2 regions of the Roseobacter sp. TSBP12 genome follow, and region 2 is predicted to be linked to the other one. Evidence: riboswitches for the same ligand, from Rfam matches in the RefSeq annotation. Region 2 holds a riboswitch; the other holds the start of a gene.
What was found. A riboswitch is a leader RNA that binds a small molecule or an ion and turns the genes downstream of it on or off. The one in region 2 is predicted to bind thiamine pyrophosphate.

Region 1: linked by a shared signal. The riboswitch ahead of thiC (phosphomethylpyrimidine synthase ThiC) and the one ahead of thiB (thiamine ABC transporter substrate binding subunit) in region 2 are both predicted to bind thiamine pyrophosphate.

The regions. Positions count from the first base shown of each region.
Region 1 covers NZ_PYIB01000060.1:72,742-80,911, reverse strand. Annotated here, with positions in the region: gene C8029_RS17830 (thiazole synthase) at 1-416, opposite strand, end outside; gene thiS (sulfur carrier protein ThiS) at 418-615, opposite strand; partial or broken gene C8029_RS17820 (FAD-dependent oxidoreductase) at 605-1,539, opposite strand; gene thiC (phosphomethylpyrimidine synthase ThiC) at 1,536-3,335, opposite strand; TPP riboswitch at 3,458-3,587, opposite strand; gene C8029_RS17810 (sigma-54-dependent Fis family transcriptional regulator) at 3,797-5,824, opposite strand; gene C8029_RS17805 (hypothetical protein) at 5,882-6,370, opposite strand; gene katG (catalase/peroxidase HPI) at 6,722-8,170, opposite strand, start outside.
Region 2 covers NZ_PYIB01000028.1:100,030-108,199, reverse strand. Annotated here, with positions in the region: gene C8029_RS08850 (MFS transporter) at 1-228, shown strand, start outside; gene C8029_RS08845 (SDR family oxidoreductase) at 222-1,088, opposite strand; gene C8029_RS08840 (AMP nucleosidase) at 1,244-2,728, shown strand; gene C8029_RS08835 (HU family DNA-binding protein) at 2,861-3,148, shown strand; gene C8029_RS08830 (DMT family transporter) at 3,218-4,078, shown strand; gene aroC (chorismate synthase) at 4,087-5,193, opposite strand; TPP riboswitch at 5,351-5,455, shown strand; gene thiB (thiamine ABC transporter substrate binding subunit) at 5,499-6,473, shown strand; gene C8029_RS08815 (thiamine/thiamine pyrophosphate ABC transporter permease ThiP) at 6,449-7,993, shown strand; gene C8029_RS08810 (thiamine ABC transporter ATP-binding protein) at 7,986-8,170, shown strand, end outside.

The DNA of each region.
Region 1 (8,170 bases), on a different contig from region 2:
GCCTCGATCAGCTTCTCCCCCACGATCAGATCTTCGGTCGTGTAGGGAAAAACATCGAACCCATCCGCACATAAAATGCGTGCGGCCTCAACCAAAGCAAAGGGATCGGGCTGCAACGTGTCGGCATGGCCGATCACTTCGAGCTTGATCCAAGGCGTGCCAAACAGCTCGCGCGCCATATGGGCGGTGGTCACGGCCTCGCGGACCGTATGGCACCCTGCGGTGTTGGGCAAAATCCGGCAACCGCTGTCCTGAAGAATATCACGGAATCCGCTGCCCCCCGGCCCTTCGCGGCGCAACGAGACGGTGATGACCTCCGCGTCAGAGGCCGAAATGGCCGCACGCAGCACCTCGGGCGAGGGGTATTGTGCGGTGCCGAGCATCAAACGGGTGTTGAGGTCTATGCCATAAAACATTCTATCCTCCCTGCATCGGCGCGAGGAGTTCAACCTTTGCGCCTGGGGTGAGCGGGGTCGATGCCCGCGCCGCGCAGGGCACGAACTGCCCATTGAGCGCGGTGGCGACTGCGGCCGCCTCAATACCGGTTTCGACAATCAAATCGGCCAGTGTCGGCGCAGCCGTTTCATGGGATGCACCATTCAAGTCAATGCGCATGGGCAGGCTCCTTTGCCAAAACGGAGACAAGATCAAGGGCGAGTGCCGGGGCCATCAAAAACCCGTGGCGGTACATGCCATTGACGTGGATCACATCACCGACATGCCGGATGGCAGGCAGATTGTTTGGAAAGGACGGCCGCAGCCCCGCCGCCGTTGTGATCACCTCGCCCTCGGCAAAGCGGGGTGAACGGTATAGGCCGCCGACAGCAATTCCATCACAGCCCGCGCCGTGATACCGCCCGCATCATCGCTTTCGACCATCGTCGCCCCGACCATGTACCGCCCCGCGCCGCGTGGCACGATATAGACCGGAAAGCGCGGATGCAGCAGGCGGATCGACCGGGTGAGTGTCACATCGGGGGCGTGCAGTTCCAACATCTCGCCACGCACCGCGCGCAGATCGGACAGAGCCGCGCGGGCCGCAATCCCTGTGCAATCCACCACGCGCCCGCGCGCGGGACCGTCGCGAAACGCCACCCCCGCCGCCAAAAGCCGCATGCGCAAGGCCGTGAGCGCAGCACGGGGGTCGAGATGCGCCTCGGCTGCAAAGAAAAGCCCGCGCGCAAATCGTCCAGATATTGCGGGTTCCAATGCATCGGGCGTCACCCAGCCATGCCCGCGTGTTGCACGCGCAAAGCGATCCAATTCCCCCGCATCACGCGGAGCGGCGAGCACAAGCGTCCCGCGCCGCGTCACATCAGGGACATGGGCCGCCCACCAATCCACCGCCGATTGTCCGCGCGCGACGATCACCTCGGGCGCGCTTTCGCCCTCGCAATAGGGCGCAAGCATCCCCCCCGCCAGCCAGGAGGCGGGGGGCGGGCTGTGTTCGGGCGCGATCACTTCGATTTCATGCCCCGCCTCATGCAGCGCGGTGGCAACGCACAACCCCACCACGCCTGATCCCAGAACTGAAATCATTCCGCCGGTTCCTTCGCGCTGTCGTCTGTCGGCAGGTAAAGTTCGCCACCCTCGCGGAATTTTGCGGCCATAGCCGCCATGCCATCCTGCTTTTCGGCCTCGGCGCGAATGTCATGGGAAATCCGCATCGAACAGAATTTCGGCCCACACATGGAACAGAAATGCGCCACTTTATGCGCCTCTTTTGGCATGGTTTCGTCATGCATCTCGCGCGCCGTGTCGGGATCAAGGCCAAGGTTGAACTGATCTTCCCAGCGAAATTCGAACCGCGCCCGAGACAGCGCGTCGTCACGCAATTGCGCGCCCGGATGCCCCTTGGCCAGATCGGCGGCATGGGCGGCGAGTTTGTAGGTGATGACCCCGGTTTTGACATCGTCTCGGTCCGGCAGGCCAAGGTGTTCCTTGGGCGTCACATAGCATAGCATCGCCGTGCCGAACCAGCCGATCATCGCCGCACCGATGGCGGAGGTGATATGATCATAGCCCGGCGCGATGTCGGTCGTCAGTGGCCCGAGCGTGTAAAACGGCGCTTCGTGGCAATGTTTGAGCTGTTCGTCCATATTGGCTTTGATCTTGTGCATCGGCACATGGCCAGGCCCTTCGATCATCACCTGACAATCCTTGGCCCAAGCGATTTTCGTCAGCTCGCCAAGCGTGCGCAATTCGGCAAATTGTGCCTCGTCATTGGCATCGGCAATGGAGCCGGGGCGCAAACCATCGCCCAAAGAGAATGACACGTCATAGCGGCGGCAGATGTCGCAAATCTCGTCGAAATGCTCGTAGAGGAAACTTTCGCGGTGATGATGCATGCACCATTTCGCCATGATCGACCCACCACGCGACACAATCCCGGTCACCCGCTTGGCGGTCATCGGGATCATGTGCAGTCGGACGCCTGCATGGATGGTGAAATAATCGACGCCCTGTTCGGCCTGTTCAATGAGCGTGTCGCGGAACACCTCCCATGTCAGGTCCTCAGCAATGCCGTTGACCTTTTCCAACGCCTGATAGAGCGGCACAGTGCCGATGGGCACCGGCGCATTGCGGATGATCCAGTCACGAATGTTGTGAATGTTGCGCCCGGTGGAGAGATCCATCACCGTATCCGCGCCCCACCGGATCGCCCAAACCATTTTCTCTACCTCTTCCTCCATCGAGGAAGTGACGGCGGAATTGCCGATATTGGCGTTGATCTTGACCTTGAAATTGCGGCCGATGATCATCGGTTCCAATTCGCGGTGGTTGATGTTGGCGGGAATGATCGCGCGGCCTTCGGCGATTTCCTGGCGGACAAATTCCGGCGTGACGAGGTCAGGCAGTTCCGCCCCCATCGGATCGCCATCGCGGGTATAGGCCGCCATCCGGCCTTCATTTTCACGAATGGCGACGAATTCCATTTCCGGCGTGATCACCCCGGCTTTGGCATAGGCAAGCTGCGTCACGGCCCGGTTGCCAACAGCGCGCAGCGGATCGCGCTGTTTCGGGAAAGCGGGCGTCAATCGCGCGCCGGTCGCAAAGCCGTTGTCGGCATCTGTGATCACCCGCCCCTCATATTGTTCGATGTCGCCGCGCGCCTGAAGCCAGCCACCGCGCACATCGGCCAACCCTTCGGAAATCTCGATCTGCGCTGCGGGGTCAGTATAGGGGCCGGAGCTGTCATAGACTCGCAATGGCGCCTCGCCCGTCACCGAAATCTCGCGCAGGGGCACGCGCAGCTCATGGGTCTGGCCATGAACATAGATTTTTTGTGAGGCAGGCAAAGCGCCTGTGGTGATTGTTGGGATCGTGTCTTTCATTTCGGTCTCCTCATAACGATGAGACCCAAGTGAAACGGGTAGCAGACATGGACCACCGCCCATGCGCCAAACGCAAATGGGCCAAGCGGCCCGAAAGGACCGCCCTCGTGACAGAGGTGTACGGAATTGCCCTTCGGTCTTCCTACGCCAGCATCAACTGGGTCAGGTTCTAAGGGTCGCGTCACCTCGGGCGGGGTTTCCGCCGTCAATCAGCCTCTCAGTCCCTTGGGCGGGACTCCCCTGACGTAGTGGTATTAACGAAATGCCGTGGCGTCCTGTCAACCGATAAGTTACGGCGAAGGCGTAGACCGGCTTGCACACGCGCCTGTCACCCGCTGATGCGGGCAACAGATTTTCTGGGCTATCTCATTGAATATACGACTGATCCAACAACGAAAAGCCGGGGTTCGCAAGCGGGTGCGTCCTCATTTGGAGTGACTGCTTTGCATGTTGCAAAACTCTTAGGCGTCGGAAGAGAGCGCCTTGCGAATATGGTACTGCTTCATCTTGCGATAAAGCGTCGGGCGAGAAATCCCCAGAACCGCCGCAACCCGCGTCAGGTTGCCATTCTCCGAAATCATCGTCTGGCGGATGGCCGAGGCCTCAATGCTTTCGAGATCGCCGGAATGGCCTTTGAGAATGTTTGGTAGTGGATCTTCTTCGCAACTGGCGAAATCGTCCTGCAATTCGGGCGGTAAGTCCCTCAGGCGCACAAGATCATCTGTCTTGATCAGGTAAACACGCTGCACCACGTTGCGCAATTCACGCACATTGCCCGGCCATTGATAGGCCATAAGCCGTTTGATCACCTCGTCGGAGAAGGTCATCGGCGGGCGTCCGGTTTCCTTGGCATAGCTTTGCGAAAAATGAGCGACCAGTTCAAGCACGTCATTCGCACGATCCCGCAGGGGCGGGACTTCGATGGTCACCACGCCCACGCGATAAAACAGGTCACGCCGGAAATTGCCTTTTTCGATCTCTTGCCGCAGGTCGCGGTTCGTCATCGCCACCAGCCGGACGTCAACCGGACGGCGTTGACTGCCGCCGACTCGATAGATCGCACGTTGTTCAAGCGCCCGCAGCAGATAGGGTTGCAATTCGATCGGCATGTCCCCGATTTCATCAAGACACAGCACGCCGCCATCGGCCAATTCAAACTTGCCCGCGCGTCCGCCACGCACCGCCCCGGTGAAGGCCCCGTCCTCATAGCCAAAGAGTTCGGCCCCGATCAGTTCGCCGGAAATCGCCGCGCAGTTCACCGGTACATAGGGGGCTTTTTCACGCGGCAAGCGGCTATGGATCAACCGCGCGAACAGCTCTTTGCCGACGCCGGTTTCCCCATGGATCAGCACGGAAACATTGGCTTGCGCCACTCGCTCGGCCAATTCGATCGCATCGACCATCTTGGGCGAACTGCCGATAATCTGGATCTCAGCCTCGTTCACATTGCTGCGCGGTTTGATCGTACACGACGCAGGTATACGGGTCGAATTGTTCTTATTTTTCAAAAACAACGCCGCACCACGATAGACGCCTTCCAGCTTCAGCCGCTCGACACCGTCCGTCTCAAGGCTCAGGGGCAGCAGGTTCGTGATCTCTCTGTCTGAGAGTTCCAACAGCTTTGGCAAAAGCTTGTGACCGACTTCTAACTCCTTGGACCGCAACAAGGTTTTTTCATCCACCCCACGCCGAAACAGAACGTGACCGTTCTTATCCAACAGGATCACACCGCGATCCACCCGACTGTATTCGGACATCATGAAGGCTTCGAGCAACATGGCGCGCTCTTCTTGCTGCTGCTCCGCGAGGGCAATCTCAATTTCACGCGCCGAGGCCAACACCAGAGCAATATTGTGTTGGCGGAAAATCTGGGGCGGGCCAGACAAATCAACGACCCCGATAATCTCTTGGGTAAACGGATCGCGGATTGGGGCCCCCGCACAGGTCCAGGCCTGCACACCTTCTACGAAATGCTCGGCAGCATGCACATAGGCGGGCTTTCCCGTCTTCAGCGCGGTGCCGATCCCGTTGGTCCCGATGGTTTGTTCATTCCAATCCCCGCCGATCTCAAGATGGATGCCCTGACCCTCGTCCAGGATCAACTCGTCCCCAATGGCGTCGATGATGACGCCCTGATCATCCGCGAGGATCAGGATCGTCTTGGCTTCTTTCAGATAGGGTTCGAGACGCTTAAAGGCGGCTGATGCCGCCTTGCGCAAAGCGGCGTTGCGCTCCTGACGCAGGAACACCCCGTTCTCGTCAATGATCTTGCGCGACGCCTGCCCACCGGCATTGACCCCGAGTTCCCGGCTGCGTCGCCACGAGGCAAGGATTTCCTCGCGCACAGTGTCAGGTCGGGTCTCAGTATTTTGACCAGAGGACACAAAGCGTTCCCACGCCTCGCGGGTATGCTGTTCCGAATAATCGGAACCGCATATCAGCCCCGCAGCCTTGTCATTTTGCATGTTGTAATAACTTGAACGGGTCATGATGAGGGGACACGCCTTCCTTTCTCATAGCTGATGATTCAAAAAGCGCCGTTTTCCTCATGTGCTTTTCAGGTCCAACACAATCTCAAGCTCATTCGCCAGATCTTTCTCGGTAAAGTCACGCGTGATCTCAACGCCTTCCAAATGTTTCAGCAGGGCGTAAAGATCGTCATCCAACGGGGAGAGGAATCCATTTTCCTTGGTCGCAAGAACCAGTTTTTTAGACATGAAATTGCCACGAATTTCGCCCAGCATCTGAATCTGCAACCCGCTGGATTTGTCCGCCAACACAACGCGGTTGTTCAGGCTGACTTTTACGTAGGGGTCGGCAACATCATTGCGCACAGAGGCTTTGAGATCATAGATCATCAGCCCGTCGAGCTTGGGCGGCTCCCGCCGTTTCGCCTCTTGCTGGCGCATACGGGTGTAGCCACCGCCGCTGAGCTGGTCTGCGAGTTTGCGGATCACGGGCATATTTTCAGAGATCAGGCGTTTCGCCTTCACATCTTCCGCGCGTGGACCTTCCCTCTTCGAGAAAATATCCAATTTCAGTTCCTCCCTGATTAAAAGATTAGCAGCAGTTGTCTCGTCTCTCCAAGAGAAAAGACCGGCCTCGTCCAGCGGAACACATCATCGGTTTCGTGGTAAAAACGGCTGAAACCCGTCGAATTTTGGAAAAAGACGCCACGGATCAGATGGATGCAGTCTTCTGCAAAACACGTCATTTCCCGGCTTTCAGAGCATGAGTGTGCAAAAACTGAACAACGTTTTCTCCGCAGATACGGACGAGAACACGGGGTGGCCTGTGCCAAAGGCGCATTTCCGACGCAGGAAAGGCCAAGACCGAGGTCTGCCAAAGGCCGAAATCCGGCCTTTGGCATTCTTATTCAACTCCGATCAACGCAGATCGAAACGGTCCGCATCCATCACTTTGACCCATGCCGCAACGAAGTCTTTCACAAAGCCTTGCGCATTTGCGCGGCTGCCATAGACCTCGGACAAAGCCCGCAATTGCGAATTCGATCCGAACGCCAGATCAACGCGCGTCGCGCTCCATTTCTTCGCCCCCGACGCCCGGTCACGCCCTTCGAAAAGCGTTTCGGAGTCATCGACCGGCACCCATTCGGTGTCCATGTCCAAAATGTTGACGAAGAAATCGTTGCTGAGCGTGCCGGGGCGTTTGGTCAAAACGCCGTGCTCCGATCCACCTTGATTGGCTGCCAGTGCCCGCATCCCGCCAACCAAGACGGTCATTTCCGGCGCGCTAAGGGTCAAAAGCTGTGCCTTATCCACCAAAAGTGCTTCGGCCGGATAGGTATAGGCGGCTTTCTCGTAGTTGCGGAATCCATCTGCGACAGGTTCCATCGGCGCAAAGGAGTCTGCATCCGTTTGTTCAGCCGAGGCATCCGTGCGACCCGGCGTAAAGGGCACCGCAATGACCGTCCCGCCGTCTTTGGCCGCCTTTTCAATGGCCGCATTGCCGCCCAACACGATCAAATCCGCCAAGGAGACTTTTTTCCCGTCGCTTTGCTGACCGTTAAAGGCGGTTTGGATCGCGCTCAACCTGTCCAGCACCTTGGCCAGACGGGCGGGATCATTCGCCTCCCAATCCTTTTGCGGAGCCAGTCGGACACGCGCCCCGTTGGCACCGCCGCGTTTATCAGAGCCACGGAATGTCGAGGCCGAGGCCCAGGCAACAAAGACCAGATCCGACACCGAAACACCCGAGGACAGGATTTCCGCCTTGAGGGCGGCGGCATCTGCATCCGTGATCAGGGGATGATCTGCCGTCGGGATCGGGTCTTGCCAGATCAAATCTTCGGCGGGAACCTCGTCCCCAAGGTAGAGTGCTTTCGGTCCCATGTCGCGGTGGGTCAGTTTGAACCAGGCGCGCGCAAAGGCTTCGGCGAAGGCTTCGGGGTCCTCATGGAACCGTTTCGAGATCGGCCCATAAATCGGGTCCATCCGCATCGCCATATCGGCGGTTGTCATCATGACCGGAACCGTCGTACCCGAACCGTCAACCTGCGGCGCGTGATCACCCTCAGACAGGTCCTTGGCATGCCAGATATGCGCGCCAGCCGGGCTTTTGGTCAGTTCCCACTCATAACCGAACAGCAGGTCGAAATAGCCATTGTCCCACTGGATCGGGTTCGCGGTCCAAGGGCCTTCGATGCCCGAGGTGGTGGTGTCCACGCCTTTGCCGGACGCATGCGTGTTTTTCCAGCCAAAGCCCATCTCTTGCAGCGGGGCCGCCTCAGGTTCCGCCCCCACGAGCGCGGGATCACCGGCCCCATGTGCCTTACCGAACGTGTGGCCGCCCGCCACCAAAGCAACCGTTTCCTC
Region 2 (8,170 bases):
CGATTGATGGATGTGGCACGCGACGCGCAATCGCTTGCTGCGTCTTTGCATCACGCGGCTTTTAATGCTGCCAATGCTCTGGGGCCTTTCGCAGCCTCCCTCTTTATTGCCAAAGGCTATGGGTTTCCCTCGTCAGGCTATGTCGGTGCCGTGCTTACATTTGCAGGCGTCATCCTTTATGCGGTGACGGTGTTCGACCATCGCCGGAACTGGCAAAACAGTCACTGATCCTGCGCCAAAAGCGCCTTTAGACCCGTTTTGTAATCGGGATAGATCAGTTTCACGTCCAAATCTCGCTTCATCTTTTCATTGCTGACTTTTTTGCTCTCGGCATAAAAGCTACGGGCCATCGGCGTCATGTCGGCGGTTTCAAAATCTTCTTGTGGTGGCAAAGGCAGACCCAAAAGTTCGGCTGCATAGCCGATCACATCTTCTGGTGGCACGGGCAGATCATCGCAGACATTGTAAATTCCGCTAAGTTCGGGTCGATGAATCGCGGCCTCAAGCACTTGAGCGATGTCTTCCACATGGATGCGTGAAAAAATTTGGCCTTGTTTGATGATCCGACGCGCTGTGCCGGAGCGGACTTTGGCAAACGGACCACGTCCGGGGCCATAAATGCCAGCAAGGCGGAAAATCGACAGATTAAGACCCAAATCCCGCGCAAAAGACTGCCAAGCGGCCTCGGCTTCGACCCGAGCGATCCCGCGTTTTGTGGCGGGGGTGAGGGCCGTGTCCTCTGTCACCCAATTCCCCCCGTGATCACCGTAAACGCCGGTGGTCGACAGATACCCAACCCACGTCAAATGTGGTGCAGCTTCCACCAAGGCTTCTCGATAATGGTGCAACATCGGGTCACCGTCAGGGCCGGGCGCGGCGGATACCAAAAGATGTGTGGCTTGGGACAGTTGTGACGAAATCGGGTCTTGTCCGAGCACCAGTGGGGTCACGCCTGCGCTGTCAAATTCTTGTGCTCTGTCTGCGCTACGGGTTGTACCTGTGATTGCCCAGCCTTGGGACAAAAGACGGCGCGCAAGAGCCTGGGCGCTATAGCCATGGCCGAAGGAAAACAGGTGCGGTTGGGTCATTGTTGGCCTCTCGTGTCTGATCTCAGGTCACATCTCTGGGCCTTGCGCCCGTCGCCCACTTGGTCTCAATTGGACAGCAAGGCTGATTTCTCAGCATTCGACAAAACGGACCCCAAGAGTAATGAGGGACCGTCTTACCGTAAGAGGATATAAGAGTGAATACGACAAGCAAAAGCCTCGCCCTTGAGACACCGCCCTTAATCGCGCCGCGCAATTTTACCGATCCGGCGGCAGCGGTCGCTTTCCTCGAAGAACTCTATTTCGAGGCCACATCGTTTTTAGCGGAAAAGTTCTCCCAAGTGGCCAGCGGGCAGGCACCCACCGCGCGCTACCGGGCCTGTTATCCCGAAATCCGCGTTGTGACGACCTCCTATGCCGCAATGGACAGCCGCTTGTCGTTTGGGCATGTCGCCAAGCCGGGGATGTATTCCACAACGATCACGCGCCCGGATTTGTTTCGCAATTACCTCACCCAACAAATCAAACAGATCGTGCGCAATCATGGTGTAAGCGTCGAAATTGGCATCTCTGACACGCCGATGCCGGTGCATTTTGCTGTCGCCAACGACGAATCCGTGACCGTCCCGCAAGAGGGAGTCATGTCCTACCCGCTGCGCGATGTATTTGATGTGCCGGATTTGACCACCACCCATGACGATATCGTCAACGGGTTTGGCTTTCTGCATGAGGACGGCTCGGCCGCGCTTGCGCCCTTTACGGCGCAGCGGATTGATTACTCACTGGCCCGTCTGTCCCATTATACTGCGACGGATGCGAGCCATTTTCAGAACCATGTGTTGTTCACCAACTATCAATTCTATGTCTCGGAATTTGAGGCCTATGCCCGTCAGGTCCTGGCCGATCCGAACAGCGGTTACACAAGTTTCGTCTCAACCGGGAATGTCGAGATTTTTGATGCCGAGACGGAGATTCCGCCCACGACCAAAACGCCGCAAATGCCGACCTATCATTTGAAGCGTGCGGATGGGTCGGGGATCACTTTGGTCAATATCGGCGTGGGTCCGTCGAATGCCAAAACCGCAACCGATCATATCGCGGTGCTGCGGCCTCATGCCTGGATCATGGTCGGACATTGCGCCGGTCTTCGCAATTCTCAGCGGCTGGGTGATTTCGTTTTGGCGCACGCCTATCTGCGTGAAGATCATGTGCTGGATGCGGACCTGCCGGTCTGGGTGCCGATCCCAGCCTTGGCGGAAATTCAGACCTCTTTGGAAACCGCTGTCGAACAGGTGACCAAATTGGAGGGCTACGAGTTAAAGCGGATCATGCGCACCGGCACGGTGGCGACGATTGACAACCGCAACTGGGAATTGCGCGATCAATCCGGACCGGTTCAGCGTCTCAGTCAGTCGCGGGCCATCGCCCTTGATATGGAATCTGCCACCATTGCCGCCAACGGATTCCGGTTCCGGGTGCCCTATGGCACGTTGCTTTGCGTGTCTGATAAGCCGCTTCATGGTGAGCTAAAGTTACCCGGTATGGCCTCTGATTTCTACAAATCACAGGTTGCGAGGCATCTTTTGATCGGCATTCGTTCGATGGAAATCCTCCGTGAAATGCCGATCGAGCGCATTCACAGCCGCAAATTGCGGTCATTTGAGGAGACCGCTTTCCTTTAAGGGAGGTTTTTTCACCCAAAATGCGCGAAAACATACCGCTCTGTTACACTAGGCGTTGTGCGGCCCCTCAATATTCGCTTAGAAATGCGCAATAACCCTCTACTGCATGGGGGACTACGAGGAGATACAGACATGTCGAAACCGATGACCAAGACCCAACTCGTTGCTGCTCTCGCCGAAGAGATGGGCTCCGACAAAAAATCTGCAGGGGCTGCTCTTGATGCAATCACTGCGCTCATCACCAAAGAAGTTTCCGGCGGTGGCGCTGTGACCCTTCCGGGTGTTGGCAAAATTTATTGCCGTGAACGTCCTGCACGCATGGTCCGCAACCCGCAAACGGGTGACCAGATGCCGAAAGACGCCGACAAGGTTGTGAAAATGACCATCGCCAAAGCGTTGAAAGACAGCGTAAACGGCTAATCGGTCGATTGAGTTATTTCTGGGAGGGGTCGCGCACAGTCGCGGCCCTTCTTCGTTTGGGGGCATGATATGGATATCAGAGCGATCGTAATGGGGTTGGCCTTCGTGCTGATGTGGTCCTCGGCCTTCACATCGGCTCGGATTATCGTTGCAGATGCGCCAGCGCTTGCGGCCTTGTCTGTGCGGTTTGCCCTTTCTGGTTTGGCGGGGGTGGCGCTGGCCAAACTGCTTGGTCAATCGTGGAATTTTACCCGTACACAATGGAAAAGCATCGTCCTCTTTGGTCTGTGCCAAAACGTTGCCTATCTGGGCCTGTATTTTTTGGCGATGCGGACGGTTGAGGCCTCCCTTGCGGCGGTTCTTGCCTCATCCATGCCGCTTGTCGTGGCTTTGCTTTCAACCCTAATCCTGCGCGAAACTCCTAAACCTATGGCGATCTTTGGCCTCGTGTTGGGGTTCATGGGGGTGTTGATCATCATGAGCACGCGCTTGTCGAGTGGCAGTGATCTTGTGGGGATTGCCATGTGTAGTGTCGGCACTGTCGCGCTTGCGATTGCGACGCTGGCTGTGCGGTCGACGAATGCCGGAGGCAATGTTTTGATGGTGGTTGGTGTGCAAAGTCTGATCGGATCGATTGTGCTTGCTGTGCTATCCCCGGCGATTGACACATATGAGCTCACCATGTCCGCCAAATTGGTCTGGGCGATGCTCTATACAACCTTCGTTCCGGGGCTCATGGCCACTTGGATTTGGTTCAAACTGGTTGAGCGCATTGGAACCGTCAAATCCGCAGCCTTCCACTTTCTCAACCCGTTTTTTGGCGTCGCGATCGCGGCGCTGTTGCTGGGCGAACATGTCAGCCAATGGGACATTTACGGCGTTTTGACCATCATGGCGGGCATTTTAGCGGTTCAGATGTCTAAGGCATGATTGGGGTCTTATTTGGCCCCAAATCTACCTCGCAACCCTTCGCCAACTTGACCACGATGCAGCAGCAGGTGATCCAAGATGACGCAAGCCATCATTGCCTCGCCCACAGGCACAGCGCGGATACCGACACAGGGGTCATGACGCCCCTTTGTGATCAGGTCGGTGTTTTCGCCCGCCTGATTGATCGTTTTGCGCGACGTGAGGATCGAAGAGGTGGGTTTCACCGCAAACCGCACAACAAGGTCTTGCCCGGTCGAAATCCCACCGAGAATGCCACCCGCATGATTAGACCCAAACTCAGGCCCATTTGGCCCCATCCGCATCTCATCGGCGTTTTCTTCACCAGACAGACAGGCGGCATTCATACCTTCGCCAATTTCGACACCTTTCACCGCGTTGATCGACATCATCGCCGCGGCCAAATCCGTGTCTAACTTGGCATAAATCGGCGCTCCAAGCCCGGCTGGCGCGCCTTTCGCGACCACCTCGATAATGGCTCCAATAGAGGACCCGCTTTTTCGAATGCCAGTCAGATAGGCGGCCCAGTTTTCGGCGGTTTTGGCGGAGGGCACCCAAAACGGGTTGTTGTCGATCTCAGAGAAATCGCGTTCGCCTTCGATCCCATGCGGGCCGATCTGGGTCATGTAGCCCTTGATCTCAAGGCCCGGCACCAATTCGGCCAAAACCGCGCGTGCAATACCGCCAGCGGCCACACGCGCCGCGGTTTCGCGCGCACTGGAGCGGCCGCCCCCGCGATAATCGCGGATGCCATATTTTTGGAAATAGGTGATATCGGCATGGCCCGGACGAAAGGCTTGCGCGATCTCACCATAATCCTTTGAGCGCTGATCGGTGTTGCGGATCATCAATTGGATCGGCGTACCCGTGGTCTTACCCTCAAACACTCCAGACAGGATTTCCACTTGGTCCGGTTCGCGCCGCTGAGTGGTGTATTTCGATGTTCCCGGCTTGCGTTTATCAAGCCAGACCTGAAGCATCGCCTCATTGATTTCGATACCCGGAGGGCAACCATCCACCGTCGCGCCAAGCGCCGGACCGTGGCTTTCACCCCATGTCGTGAAACGAAAAAGATGTCCGAATGTGTTCATGCTCATCGGGTGCTCCTCAGGTTTCCCCTGCTTTACCCGATGTCACTTGTTTGAGCAATCAAGGGAAATCATTCTATGGCGCTCATAAAGCACATCCTGAACCAACCGGTCTCTCCCGCACTGTAGGAGGGGCTTGAACTTCCTTCAAAGGGGCAATAGCGTCACGGACACCTCGGGGTGCCCGTGTGCAACACGGCTGAGATGCGAAAGCGGACCCGTTGAACCTGAACCGGCTAACACCGGCGGAGGGAAGGTATTAGCGATCACCATTCGCCACCTTTTTCTTCGCCCATTTTTGAATGGAGCGAGCCATGAAATATGGATTTACACTTGCGGCACTGGTTGCGGCCTCGGCGGCTCACGCAGACCCTCTGACCATCTATGCCCCCGATTATTTTGCCTCTGAGTGGGGTCCGGGCCCGGCGATCAAGGCGGCGTTTGAGGCCGAATGTGACTGTGAGATTGAATATGTCACAGGTGATGTGTTGCCGCGTATTCTGTTGGAAGGCGAACGGACCAAGGCGGATGTGGTTATCGGGTTCAATTCAGATGTGACCAAGAAGGCACGTGAAACCGGGCTTTTTGTGCCGCATGGGCTGGACCTGTCGCCGTTGACCCTGCCGCTTGAGTGGACGGACGACACGTTCTTGCCGTTCAACTGGAGCTATACGGCCTTTGTCTATGACAACACCAAGATTAAAAATCCGCCCGCGTCCTTCCATGACTTGGTGAATTCGACTGAAGATTGGTCCATCGCAATCCAAGATCCGCGCACGTCGATCTCGGGGCTGGCTTTGGTGCTGTGGGGCAAAGAGGTGTTTGGGGACGACGCCGAAGCGGAATGGGCAAAATTGGCGCCGAAAGTCACGACAGTGACTAAGGGCTGGTCCGAAGCCTACGGCCTGTTTACCGATGGCGAGGTGGACATGGTTCTCTCCTACACGACCTCACCCGCATATCACATCATTGCTGAAGAAGATGAAACGAAATCCGCCGCGCTGTTTGACGAAGGCCACTATTTCATGGTCGAACTCGCCGCAAAACTGAAAGGCACCGATCAGCCGGAGCTTGCGGATGCGTTCATGGCCTTCATCCTCTCACCGACGTTTCAAAACATCATTCCGACGGCCAATTGGTCCTACCCCGCCGCTTTGCCGCGTGATCAATGGCCCGAGGCATTCTCTGAATTGAACTACCCGGAAAAGGCCATTTTCCTTGATGAAAATGAAGCGGATGCGTTGCGGGACAAGGCGATTGCCGAATGGCGCACCGCGTTTTCGCAATAAGACTTTGGCCGGGGCTCATAGCGGCGGCTTTGGTCGCCGCCTTGAGCCTTGGCACTCTGGGCGTTGTTGCGCTTCGGGCTGAAAGCTTTTCAACACTGTCGCAATTTGACTGGATGGCGGTCCGTTTCACCGTTGTTCAGGCACTGATCTCTGCGGGCCTGTCGGTGGTCTTGGCGGTTCCGGTCGCACGCGGCTTAGCGCGGCGTGATTTCCCTGGGCGTCGCCTTTTGATCACCCTCTTGGGCGCACCATTTATCTTGCCGACGATTGTCGCCATTCTCGGATTAACGGCGGTGTTTGGCAAAACGGGATTTATCTCGATTGTGCTCAGTTGGGCTGGATTAGAGCCTGTTTCGATCTACGGATTCCATGGTGTGATCCTTGCGCATGTGTTCTTTAATTTGCCACTTGCAACACGGTTGTTGCTTCAGGGTTGGGGCGCTATCCCGTCCGAGAGGTTCCGCCTTGCGGCCTCGCTTAATTTCGCTCCGCGCGACATGTTTCGCCACATCGAAGGACCGATGCTCAAAGAGATTGTGCCCGGCGCGTTTGCCGTCATTTTTCTGATTTGCACCACCTCCTTCGCCGTCGCCCTGACCTTTGGTGGGGGACCCAAAGCCACCACCGTTGAACTCGCGATCTACGAAGCGTTTCGCTATGATTTCAACCTCGGTAAAGCCTCACTTTTGGCGCTGATCCAAGTGGTGATCTGTGCGGTTGCTGCCTTTGTATCGCTGAAATTTCGGGTTCCCCAGGTGGGAGGGGCTGGTTTGGATCGCCCTGTGCAGCGGTTCGATGTTCATAAGTTGAGCGCACGGGGGGTGGATTTGTTTTGGATCATGATGGTCAGTCTCTTCTTGCTCCTACCGCTTCTGGCCATCGTCCTGCGTGGCGCATATGGGGTGTTTGATCTGCCCATCTCCGTTTGGTCTGCGGCCCTGCGTTCCCTTGTGACGGCCCTTGGATCGGCCGCATTGGCGATCATCTTGTCCCTGTCTCTTAGTCTCTCGGCGCTACGGTGGCGATGGTTGGAAGGTGTTGGTATGACGGCCATCGCAGCCTCGCCACTGGTCATGGGCACAGGGCTTTACATTGTGCTTTTTGCTGTGGCCGATCCGGCGGATTGGGCTTTGTTCATCACTGCTTTGGTCAATGCGGTGATGTCCTTGCCGTTTATCTTGCGCGCGATTGGGCCCGCTTTGGCGACAACGGAGCGGACCTATGGGCGCTTGTCTGACAGTCTTGGGCTGACGGGATGGACCCGCGTGCGGCTTGTGCTGTGGCCCAGGTTGCGCGGGCCTGTGGGCTTTTCGGCCGGGTTGGCTGCGGCGCTGTCGATGGGGGATCTTGGGGTGATCGCCCTTTTTGCGCGCCCCGACTCCGCAACACTCCCGCTGCAAATCTACCGCTTGATGGGGTCTTACCGGATGGATCAGGCGATGGGGGCGGCTTTACTGCTTCTTGGGCTGAGTTTGGCTCTGTTTTACATCTTCGATCTCTGGGGGAGACGCCGTGCTTGAGTTCCGAAATTTGCACTTAACGCAGGGCGATTTTACCCTCACCGCCGATTTCCAAGTGCCAAAAGGCGCGCGGGTGGCGGTGATTGGACCCTCGGGGGCGGGAAAATCGACGCTTCTGTCGCTCATCGGGGGATTTGAGACCCCTGATGACGGCGACATTCTTTGGCGGGGCAGGCC